2 linked regions of the Duganella zoogloeoides genome follow. The protein of the gene in region 1 interacts with the protein of each later gene in a pairwise test. Links are inferred from orthologs where the notes say so. Each region holds a gene or a part of one and is shown in the gene's direction. Other genes may lie near its edges.

Region 1 (5,053 bases):
TGCGGCAGACGTGAAATCGGTTCTGCGCATGATGCCATCGGCTTAATCTCACACTCAATTTAAGGAGTTACTATGCCTAGAGTAAAACGTGGGGTTACAGCTCGTGCCCGTCATAAAAAAGTCTTAAACCTGGCCAAGGGTTACCGTGGTCGTCGTAGCAAGGTTTACCGTGTTGCCAAGCAAGCAGTCATGCGCGCTGGCCAGTACGCCTACCGCGACCGTCGTAACAAGAAGCGCGTCTTCCGCCGCCTGTGGATCGCCCGTATCAACGCCGCTTCCCGTGAGCATGGCGTGACGTACAGCGTATTCATGAACGGTCTGAAGAAAGCTGCAATCGAACTGGACCGTAAAGTCCTGGCCGATATGGCAGTGATGGACAAGCCAGCATTCGCTGCGATTGTCAACGTAGTCAAAGCACAAATCGCTGCGTAAGCATTGATTGATGATGCGGCCCTTCGCGGGGCAGCGTAAAGGACGGGGCAAAGGTGTGAACCTGTGCCCCGTTTTTGATTGAGGATAAGAAACGCATGTACTCCCTGGAACAACTCGTTGCCTCAGCAGTGCAGGATTTCACGGTTGCGCAAGACGACGCCGCCGCACTGGAAAATGCCAAAGCCAAATACCTGGGCAAGACCGGCCAGATCACCGAATTGATGAAGGGCCTGGGCAAGCTCGACCCGGAAGCACGCAAGGCGCAAGGCGCCCTGATCAACGCTGCCAAGCAGCAGATCGAAGCGGCACTGACGGCCCGGCGCGACGCGCTGGCCGACGCCCAGCTGCAAGCCCGTTTGAACGCCGAGGCGATCGACGTCTCCCTGCCAGGCCGCGGACGCGCCGGCGGTGGACTGCACCCGGTGATGCGTACCTGGGAACGGGTGGAAGAGATCTTCCGCTCGATCGGTTTCGACGTGGCGGACGGCCCCGAAATCGAAAACGACTGGACCAATTTTACTGCCCTGAACAGCCCGGAAAATCACCCGGCCCGTTCGATGCAAGACACCTTCTATATCGACGGCAACGACAGCGAAGGCAAGCCGCTGCTGCTGCGCACCCACACCAGCCCGATGCAGGTGCGCTACGCGCGCAGCCACACGCCGCCGATCAAGGTGATCGCCCCGGGCCGCACCTACCGCGTCGACAGCGACGCCACCCACTCGCCGATGTTCCACCAGGTTGAAGGCCTGTGGATCGCCGAGAACATCAGCTTTGCCGACTTGAAGGGCGTGTACCTCAACTTCGTCAAGGCCTTCTTCGAGACCGACGACCTGCAAGTGCGCTTCCGTCCGTCGTATTTCCCGTTTACCGAACCGTCGGCAGAGATCGACATCGCGTTCGGCTCGGGTCCGCTCAAGGGCCGCTGGCTCGAGATTTCCGGCTCCGGCCAGGTTCATCCGAGCGTGGTGCGCAATTTCGGCCTCGACCCGGAAAAATACATCGGTTTCGCGTTCGGCTCCGGCCTCGAGCGCCTGACCATGTTGCGTTACGGCGTGAACGACCTGCGGCTGTTCTACGAAGGCGATCTGCGCTTCCTCAAGCAGTTCAACTAACACCTCAGCGACGGTCGAGCGCCGCCCGTGCTGGCGCTCCCGTGGAACAATTCTTAGAAAGCTAGATTATGCAATTCTCCGAAAACTGGCTCCGCACCATGGTCGATCCGAAGATGACTTCGGACGAACTGGCCCACCTGCTGACGATGTCCGGCCTGGAAGTGGAAGAGGTCGAACCGGTCGCGCCACCGTTCTCCAACGTGGTTGTCGGCCTGGTGCGCGACATGGCCAAGCACCCGAACGCCGACCGCCTCAACGTCTGCCAGGTGGACGTTGGCACCGGCACCTTGCTGACCATCGTCTGCGGCGCACCGAATGTGCGCCCCGGCCTGCACGTGGTGTGCGCCAAGGCCGGCGCTGTGCTGCCGCCCGGCGCCGATGGCAAGCCGTTTGAAATCAAGGTGGGGCAACTGCGCGGCGTCGAGTCGCAAGGCATGTTGTGCTCGGCGAAGGAACTGAAATTGTCGGAAGAGGGCAGTGGCCTGCTGGAACTGCCGGACGATGCGCCGGTCGGCCAGGACTTCCGCGACTACTACGCGCTCAACGACCTCAAGTTCACCATCAAGCTCACGCCGAACAAGGCGGACTGCCTGTCGGTGCTGGGCGTGGCGCGCGAAGTGTCGGCGCTGACCGGTACGGCGCTCAATGCGCCGACGTTCGCTGCGGTGGCCGTCAACAGCGACGAAGTGCTGCCGGTAAAAGTGTCGGCGCCGGACCTGTGCGGCCGTTTCGCCGGCCGCGTCATCCGCAACCTCAACGCCAAAGCCGCCACGCCGGACTGGATGAAGCAGCGCCTTGAGCGCAGCGGCCAGCGTTCGGTGTCGGCACTGGTCGACATCTCCAATTACGTGATGCTGGAACTCGGTCGTCCGAGCCACGTGTTCGACCTGGCCAAGATCCACGGCAGCCTGGACGTGCGCTGGGCGAAAGAGGGCGAATCCCTCAAGCTGTTGAATGGCAACACCGTCACCCTCAACGAATGGGTGGGCGTGATCGCCGACGAACAGGAAATCGAATCTCTGGCCGGCATCATGGGTGGCGATGCCACCGCTGTGTCGCTCGAGACCGAATCGATCTACCTCGAAGCGGCGTTCTGGTGGCCAAGCGCCATCCAGGGGCGTGCCCGCAAGTTCAACTTCTCCACCGACGCGGCGCACCGCTTCGAGCGCGGCGTCGATTACGCCACCGTGGTCGAACACATCGAGCGCATCACCGCGCTGCTGGTGGGGATCTGCGGCACCGCCGCCACACAAGTGGGTCCGGTCGATGACCAGGTCGTCAACCTGCCGCAGCGCACTCCGGTGCAACTGCGTACCGCGCGCGCGCAAAAAGTCATCGGCGTGCCGCTCGACGATCAAGTCATTGCCGACATCTTCACCCGCCTGGCGCTGCCGTTCACGCTGGCGGACGGCGTGTTTTCGGTGACCGCACCAAGCTACCGTTTCGACATCGAGATCGAGGAAGACCTGATCGAGGAAGTGGCGCGCGTGTACGGCTTCGAGAACATTCCGGCCGTGGCGCCCATCGCTGCCAACACCATGGTGATCGCGCCGGAAAATACCCGTTCGCTGTTTGCCGTGCGCCACCAGCTGGCCGACCTGGGCTTCCAGGAAGTGGTCAACATGAGCTTTGTGGAAGCGGCGTGGGAACAGGACTTCGGTGGCAACGCCAATCCGATCAAGCTGCAAAACCCGATCGCCAGCCAGATGAGCGTGATGCGCTCGACCCTGGTCGGCAGCCTGGTGGCCAACGTCCGTTACAACCTCAACCGCAAAACCAACCGCGTGCGCGTGTTCGAAGTAGGCGCCATCTACCAGCGCGACGACAGCGTGGCCGACGGCCCGCTGGCGGTCGCTGGCTACCGGCAGCCCAAGCGCGTGGCTGCGTTAGCGTATGGCAGCGTGGCCGACGAGCAGTGGGGCCAGGACAGCCGCGCGGTCGATTTCTTCGACCTGAAAGCCGACCTCGAGCACCTGTTTGCGCCGCAAACGCTGCGCTTCGAAAAAGCGGAACACCCGGCGCTGCACCCGGGCCGCTCGGCCAACGTGCTGCTGAACGGCGCGGTGATCGGGCTCATCGGCGAACTGCACCCGCGCTGGATGCAAAAGTACGAGCTGCCGAATGCACCGGTCGTGTTCGAAGTCGATGCGGTTGCTTTGCAGCAACGCACTGTGCCAGAATACGTCGAGATCTCCAAGTTCCCGGGCGCCACGCGCGACCTGGCTGTGGTGGTCAAGCAGGGCGTGGCGGCGCAGGATGTGCTCGATGCTTTCCATGCCGCAGTGCAAGCAAGTCCGCAAGCCAAGTTGGTGCAAGCCATTGTTTTGTTTGATGAATATCGCGGCAAGGGCCTGGAGGCGGATGAGAAATCGCTTGCTTTCCGGTTTAGCTTACAAGATACTCAAAACACTCTGCAGGACGATGTGGTCGAGGCCATCATGACCGCAGCGGCGAGTGCCGCACAGCAGAAACATGGTGCGCGCCTGCGGGCGTGATAGCATAGCGGGCTGGCAAAAAGCTTGGCTAAGCTGTAGCTGAGCCAGCACAAACGTTTCTTTTTATCATCCGGGAGTCCGGCCATTTGGCCGGGCTCATGCGTTTTTAAAGGCAGGGCAGGAAAATTAATAATCACGACGTTGATTCCGCCGTACTCCAGTCAGCATTGGCTGCCGATTTGCACCGGGCCATGCAAGTGGCCAAGGTACGCCAGGATGCAGAAAAAGATTTGCCCACGCTGACCAAGGCGGAGCTTGCCGAACTGCTGTTCGAACAAGTGGGCCTGAACAAGCGCGAGGCCAAAGACATGGTGGAAACCTTCTTTGATGAAATCCGCAACGCGCTCGAGCGCGGCGAAGCGGTCAAGCTGTCCGGCTTCGGCAACTTCCAGTTGCGCGACAAGCCGCAGCGTCCTGGCCGCAACCCCAAGACCGGGGAAGAAATTCCCATCACGGCGCGGCGCGTCGTGACCTTCCATGCCAGCCAAAAACTCAAGGGCATGGTCGAAGAGAGTAATCCGATGGCGCGCGCCGCCTGACCGGAGCTGATTCTTGATAAACGATCGTCCCGCCAAGTCCGAGCTGGTGGCTTTGCCACCGATCCCCGCCAAACGCTACTTCACCATCGGCGAAGTGAGCGAGCTGTGCGGCGTCAAACCGCATGTGTTGCGTTATTGGGAGCAGGAGTTCACCCAGCTCAAGCCCGTCAAGCGGCGCGGCAACCGCCGCTATTATCAACACCACGAAGTGTTGCTGATACGCCGTATCCGGGAACTGCTGTATGAACAAGGGTTCACGATCAGCGGTGCACGCAATAAACTCGACAGCCGTGCCTACGGCGGCATCCAGGAAGAGTATGATGCGCAAGCGTCTGTCAACGACATTGCCCCGGTGGACGTTCCTGCTCCGCTGGACCGCGAGTTGATACGTAGCGAACTGCTCGATATTCTCGGTCTGCTCAGGCAAGGGCAATAACACCTCGTGGTGCACACCGCTGGCGAACGATGCGTC
Region 2 (4,931 bases), 3.3 Mb from region 1 along the record:
GACAAGCCGATCCTGACCGACTCGGGCGGCTTCCAGGTGTTTTCGCTCGGTGCCATGCGCAAGATCACGGAAGAGGGCGTGCACTTCAATTCGCCGATCAACGGCGACAAGCTGTTCCTCTCGCCCGAAGTGTCGATGCAGATCCAGCGCGTGCTGAACTCCGACATCGTCATGCAGTTCGACGAATGCACGCCGTATGAGATCGACAAGCGCCCGGCCACCATCGAGGAAGCGGCCAAGTCGATGCGCATGTCGCTGCGCTGGGCCCAGCGCTCGCACGACGAATTCCACCGGGGCGAAAACCCGAACGCGCTGTTCGGCATCGTCCAGGGCGGCATGTTCGAGAACCTGCGCGATGAATCGCTCGCTGGCCTCGAAGCCATCGACTTCCCGGGCCTGGCCATCGGCGGCCTGTCGGTGGGCGAGCCGAAGGAAGACATGATGCGCATCCTGCAGCACGTCGGCCCGAAACTGCCGGCCAACAAGCCGCACTACCTGATGGGCGTGGGTACGCCGGAAGACCTGGTGGCCGGCGTGTCGCACGGCGTCGACATGTTCGACTGCGTAATGCCTACCCGTAATGCCCGCAACGGCTGGATCTTCACCCGCTATGGCGACATCAAGATCAAGAACGCGCGTTACAAGGAAGACAAGGAGCCGTTCGACAGCACCTGCTCCTGCTATGCCTGCAAGAATTTCTCGCGCGCCTATCACCACCACCTGAACCGTACCCAGGAAATCCTCGGTGCGCGCCTCAATACCATCCACAACCTGCATTATTACCTCGACATCATGCAGCAAATGCGCGATGCCCTCGATGCCGACCGTTTCCCGGCGTGGGTGCAGCAATTCCACGCCGACCGCGCGCGCGGGGTATAAATTTTTAGCTGACAGGCTTGTAAGTCTTGTAAAAGAAATTAAGCCACCAACATGACCGGAAGTCCTAGCGCCTTCCGGCCAGTGCTAGAATACAGCGCTGTTTTTTCAAACTATTATCGGAGTCACTGTGTTTATATCCAACGCTTACGCCCAATCCAACCCTCTCGAGTCGCTCGGCGGCGCCGGCGGCTTCCTGGGCCAATACGGCTTCCTGATTCTGATGTTCGTGGCAATGTACTTCCTGATGATCCGTCCCCAGATGAAGCGCGCCAAGGAACAAAAGACCATGATGGAAGCGCTGGCCAAGGGCGATGAAGTCGTGACCGCTGGTGGCGTTCTGGGCCGTATCTCGAAGATTTCGGACCTGTACCTGACCATCGAAATCTCGAACGGCGTGGAAATGACCGTGCAAAAAAGCTCGGTGACCATGGTCCTGCCGAAAGGCACGCTCAAGGCGCTGTAACCGGCCCCGGCCCCGGCCCGCTTTGTCGCACGACAGGCGGGCCGTATTGCATCCGACGCCTAACCCTGAACGTTGAACAATATGAATCGCTATCCCGTCTGGAAATACATACTCATTGCCGTCACCATCCTGCTGGGTGCGCTTTACTCCGCGCCCAACTACTTCGGCGAATCGCCGGCAGTGCAGGTGACGAGCGGTAAATCGACGCTCAAGCTGACGTCCGACATGGTCGCCAAGGTCGATGACGTGCTGACCCGCGAAAAAATCCCGCACAGCGAACTCTCCTTCGATGGCACCGGCACCTACGCTTCCGTGCGCGTGCGCTTCCCCGATCCCGACACCCAGTTCCGCGCCAAGGCCGTGCTGGAAAAAGGCCTGAACGCCGATCCCGAAGATCCGTCGTACCTGGTGGCGCTGAACCTGCAACCGGACACCCCTAAATGGATGCAAACCCTGCACGCGGCGCCGATGTACCTCGGCCTCGACCTGCGCGGCGGCGTCCACTTCCTGATGCAAGTCGATACCAAGGCCGTGCTGGCCAAGCGTTTGCAGGGGATGCAGGCTTCCGCCCGCAGCCAGTTGCGCGACAAGAATGTGCGCCACGCCGGTATCGAGCGCTCGGGCGACACCATCGTCATCAACTTCCGCGATAATGAAACCCGCCAGAAGGCCAAGGCCGTGCTGGGCGAGCAGATGCCGGACGTGACGTTTGCCGACGCCGGCAGCGACACCGACCTGAAAACCGTGATCAGCCTGAAAGCTGCCGCACTCAAGCAGACCACTGACGAGGCCGTCAAGCAGAACATCTCGACCCTGTCCAAGCGCGTCAATGAGCTGGGCGTGGCCGAACCGATCATCCAGCAGCAAGGTCCCGACCGCATCATCGTGCAACTGCCAGGCGTGCAGGACGTGGCGCGCGCGCGTTCCGTCATCGGCCGCACCGCCACCCTGGAAATCCGCATGGTCGACGAATCGATCACCCCGGGTACCGAGCTGACGTCGGCGGTTCCGCTGAACTCGGAACTGTTTACCGTCGGTAAAGGCGTACCGGTCGTGCTGACCAAGGACGTGGTGCTGACCGGTGACTACATCTCCAGTGCTACCGCCAGCTTCGACCAGAACCAGCAACCGGCCGTCGGCATCGACCTGAACGGCGATGGCGGCCGCCGCATGCGCGATGCCACCAGCACCCGCGTGGGCAAGAAAATGGCCATCGTGCTGTTCGAAAAGGGCAAGCCGGAAGTGTTGTCGGTCGCCACCATCCAGAGTGAACTGGGCAGCCGCTTCCAGATCACCGGCATGGGCAATGCCGAAAATTCGGCCGAACTGGCGCTGCTGCTGCGCTCGGGTGCGCTGGCCGCACCGATGGAAGTGATCGAAGAACGCACGATCGGACCGCAACTGGGCGCCGAGAACGTCACCAAGGGCATGCACTCGACCATGTACGGCTTCGCCGCCGTGGCCATCTTCATGATTGCCTACTACATGATGTTCGGCCTGTTCAGCGTGTTTGCGCTGGCGTGCAACCTGCTGTTGCTGGTGGCCTTGCTGTCGCTGATGGGCATTACCTTGACCCTGCCGGGTATGGCTGCTATCGCGCTGGCGCTCGGCATGGCGATCGACTCGAACGTGCTGATCAATGAACGGGTGCGCGAGGAATTGCGGGCCGGGGCATCGCCGCAGTCCGCAATCACGGCCGGTTTCGACCGCGCCTGGGCCACGATCATCGACTCCAACGTCACCACCCTGATCGTGGGCCTGGCGCTGCTGGTATTCGGTTCCGGCCCGATCCGCGGCTTTGCCGTGGTGCACACGCTGGGCATCCTGACGTCGATGTTCTCCGCGGTGTTCATCATGCGCGGTGTGGTCAACCTGTGGTACGGCCGCAAGAAGAAGCTGCAATCGATCGCCATCGGCACCATCTGGCGTCCGGACACCAAATAATTCGAGGCATAGCAAATGGAATTTTTCCGCATCAAGAAAGACATACCGTTCATGCGGCATGCCCTGGTGTTCAACGTCATCTCGGCGTTGACCTTCGTGGCAGCCGTGTTCTTCCTGTTCCATCGCGGCTTGCACCTGTCGGTGGAATTCACCGGCGGCACCGTGATGGAGCTGAAGTACCAGCAGCCGGCCAACCTCGAGGGGATACGCGAGTCGCTGCGCGGCATCGGCTACGAGCACCCGGAAGCGGCCGGCTTCGGCACTGCGCACGACGTGCTGCTGCGCCTGCCTGTGGTGAAGAACATCAGCGCCAAGGATGCTTCGCAACTGGTCTACGAGACCCTGTGCAAGGCTGAAAAAGGCGCGCTGACCCAGATCGACAACGTCAATGCCAAGGGCGAACACGTGGTCAAGCAGGCCTGCATGAGCGCCTCCGGCGCCGAGGCGGTCGAACTGCGCAAGGTGGAGTTCGTCGGCCCGCAGGTGGGCGAAGAACTGACCCAGAACGGCCTGAACGCGCTGGTGATGGTGGTGGTGGGCGTGATGATTTACCTGGCCATCCGCTTCGAGTGGAAATACGCCGTATCCGCAATCATCGCCAACCTGCACGACGTGGTCATCATTCTCGGCTTCTTCGCCTTCTTCCAGTGGGAGTTTTCGCTGACGGTGCTGGCCGGTATCCTGGCCGTGCTCGGTTACTCAGTCAACGAATCGGTCGTGATTTTCGACCGGATCCGCGAAAACTTCCGCAAGTCGCGCAAGGCCACCGTGCATGAAGTGATCGACAACGCGATCACGTCCACCATCTCGCGCACCATCATCACCCACGGCAGCACCCAGATGATGGTCCTGGCGATGCTGTTCTTCGGCGGCCCGACCTTGCACTACTTTGCCATGGCGCTGACCATCGGCATCTGCTTCGGTATTTATTCGTCGGTGTTCGTGGCGGCAGCAATTGCCATGTGGCTTGGCGTCAAGCGTGAAGACCTGATCAAGCCGGTCAAGGAAAAAGACGAGACCGACGGCGCGGTGGTGTAAGCGCTTAGCTGGATCTCCTGAAAAGCCGCGTTCTTCGGAGCGCGGCTTTTTTTTTGCCTATACCTGTCGTCAGTAGCAACGCGTAGTAAAAACCATATCGTGCGCAGGCCGGGCAAATGTAAGCGTAGGATGCCAATTCGCTATTTAGTTTATTTGTGTAATTTTGGTACTACAAGTCGAATAAAAGGGTTCTCATGAAAACCATCGGTATCTCCCCGCACCGCCGCAGCTTCCTGCGCAAGGCGGTCACCGCTGCGCCGGCCGTGGCGCTGGTCGCGGCGGCCGGCGTTGGCGTGGCGGCAAGCAGCAACACCCAGCCCGCCTACCGCCCCGCCTATTTCACCGCAGCCGAGTGGGCCACGCTGCAAGCGCTGGTCGATCGCCTGATCCCGGCCAACAGCGACGGCCCCGGCGCGCTCGAAGCGGGCGTGCACGAATTCATCGACCTGCAGATGAACACGCCGTATGCATACGGCAAGCTGTGGTTCATGCAGGCGCCGTTCGTGCCCGAGTCGCCGCCCGAGTTCGGCTACCAGTTCCACATGGCGCCGCGCGACCTGTACCGCAGCGCCCTCGCAGGCCTCGAGCACGCGGTCCAGGCCAAGCT

What was found. The genes of interacting proteins can lie anywhere in the genome.
Region 2: the proteins of pheT (region 1) and secD interact in binary tests that used the Escherichia coli proteins (3 or more experiments, as listed by UniProt). The link is inferred for Duganella zoogloeoides from one-to-one orthologs.

The regions. Positions count from the first base shown.
Region 1 is NZ_CP140152.1:3,356,506-3,361,558, reverse strand. Bases 1,274-4,328 are described here. They hold pheT (phenylalanine--tRNA ligase subunit beta), read left to right. Parts: upstream 1,274-1,615; coding sequence 1,616-4,042; downstream 4,043-4,328. Other genes in these bases: SR858_RS14785 (integration host factor subunit alpha), read left to right, coding at 4,234-4,328; pheS (phenylalanine--tRNA ligase subunit alpha), read left to right, coding at 1,274-1,547. In the rest of the region: rpmI (50S ribosomal protein L35), read left to right, coding at 1-46; rplT (50S ribosomal protein L20), read left to right, coding at 73-432; more of pheS, read left to right, coding at 528-1,273; more of SR858_RS14785, read left to right, coding at 4,329-4,581; SR858_RS14780 (MerR family transcriptional regulator), read left to right, coding at 4,598-5,017.
Region 2 is NZ_CP140152.1:47,625-52,555, forward strand. The notes cover bases 922-3,854. They hold secD (protein translocase subunit SecD), read left to right. Parts: upstream 922-1,423; coding sequence 1,424-3,286; downstream 3,287-3,854. Other genes in these bases: yajC (preprotein translocase subunit YajC), read left to right, coding at 1,007-1,342; secF (protein translocase subunit SecF), read left to right, coding at 3,302-3,854. Also shown: tRNA guanosine(34) transglycosylase Tgt, read left to right, coding at 1-879; more of secF, read left to right, coding at 3,855-4,324; SR858_RS00230 (gluconate 2-dehydrogenase subunit 3 family protein), read left to right, coding at 4,519-4,931. UniProt on the Escherichia coli protein: Part of the Sec protein translocase complex. Interacts with the SecYEG preprotein conducting channel. SecDF uses the proton motive force (PMF) to complete protein translocation after the ATP-dependent function of SecA.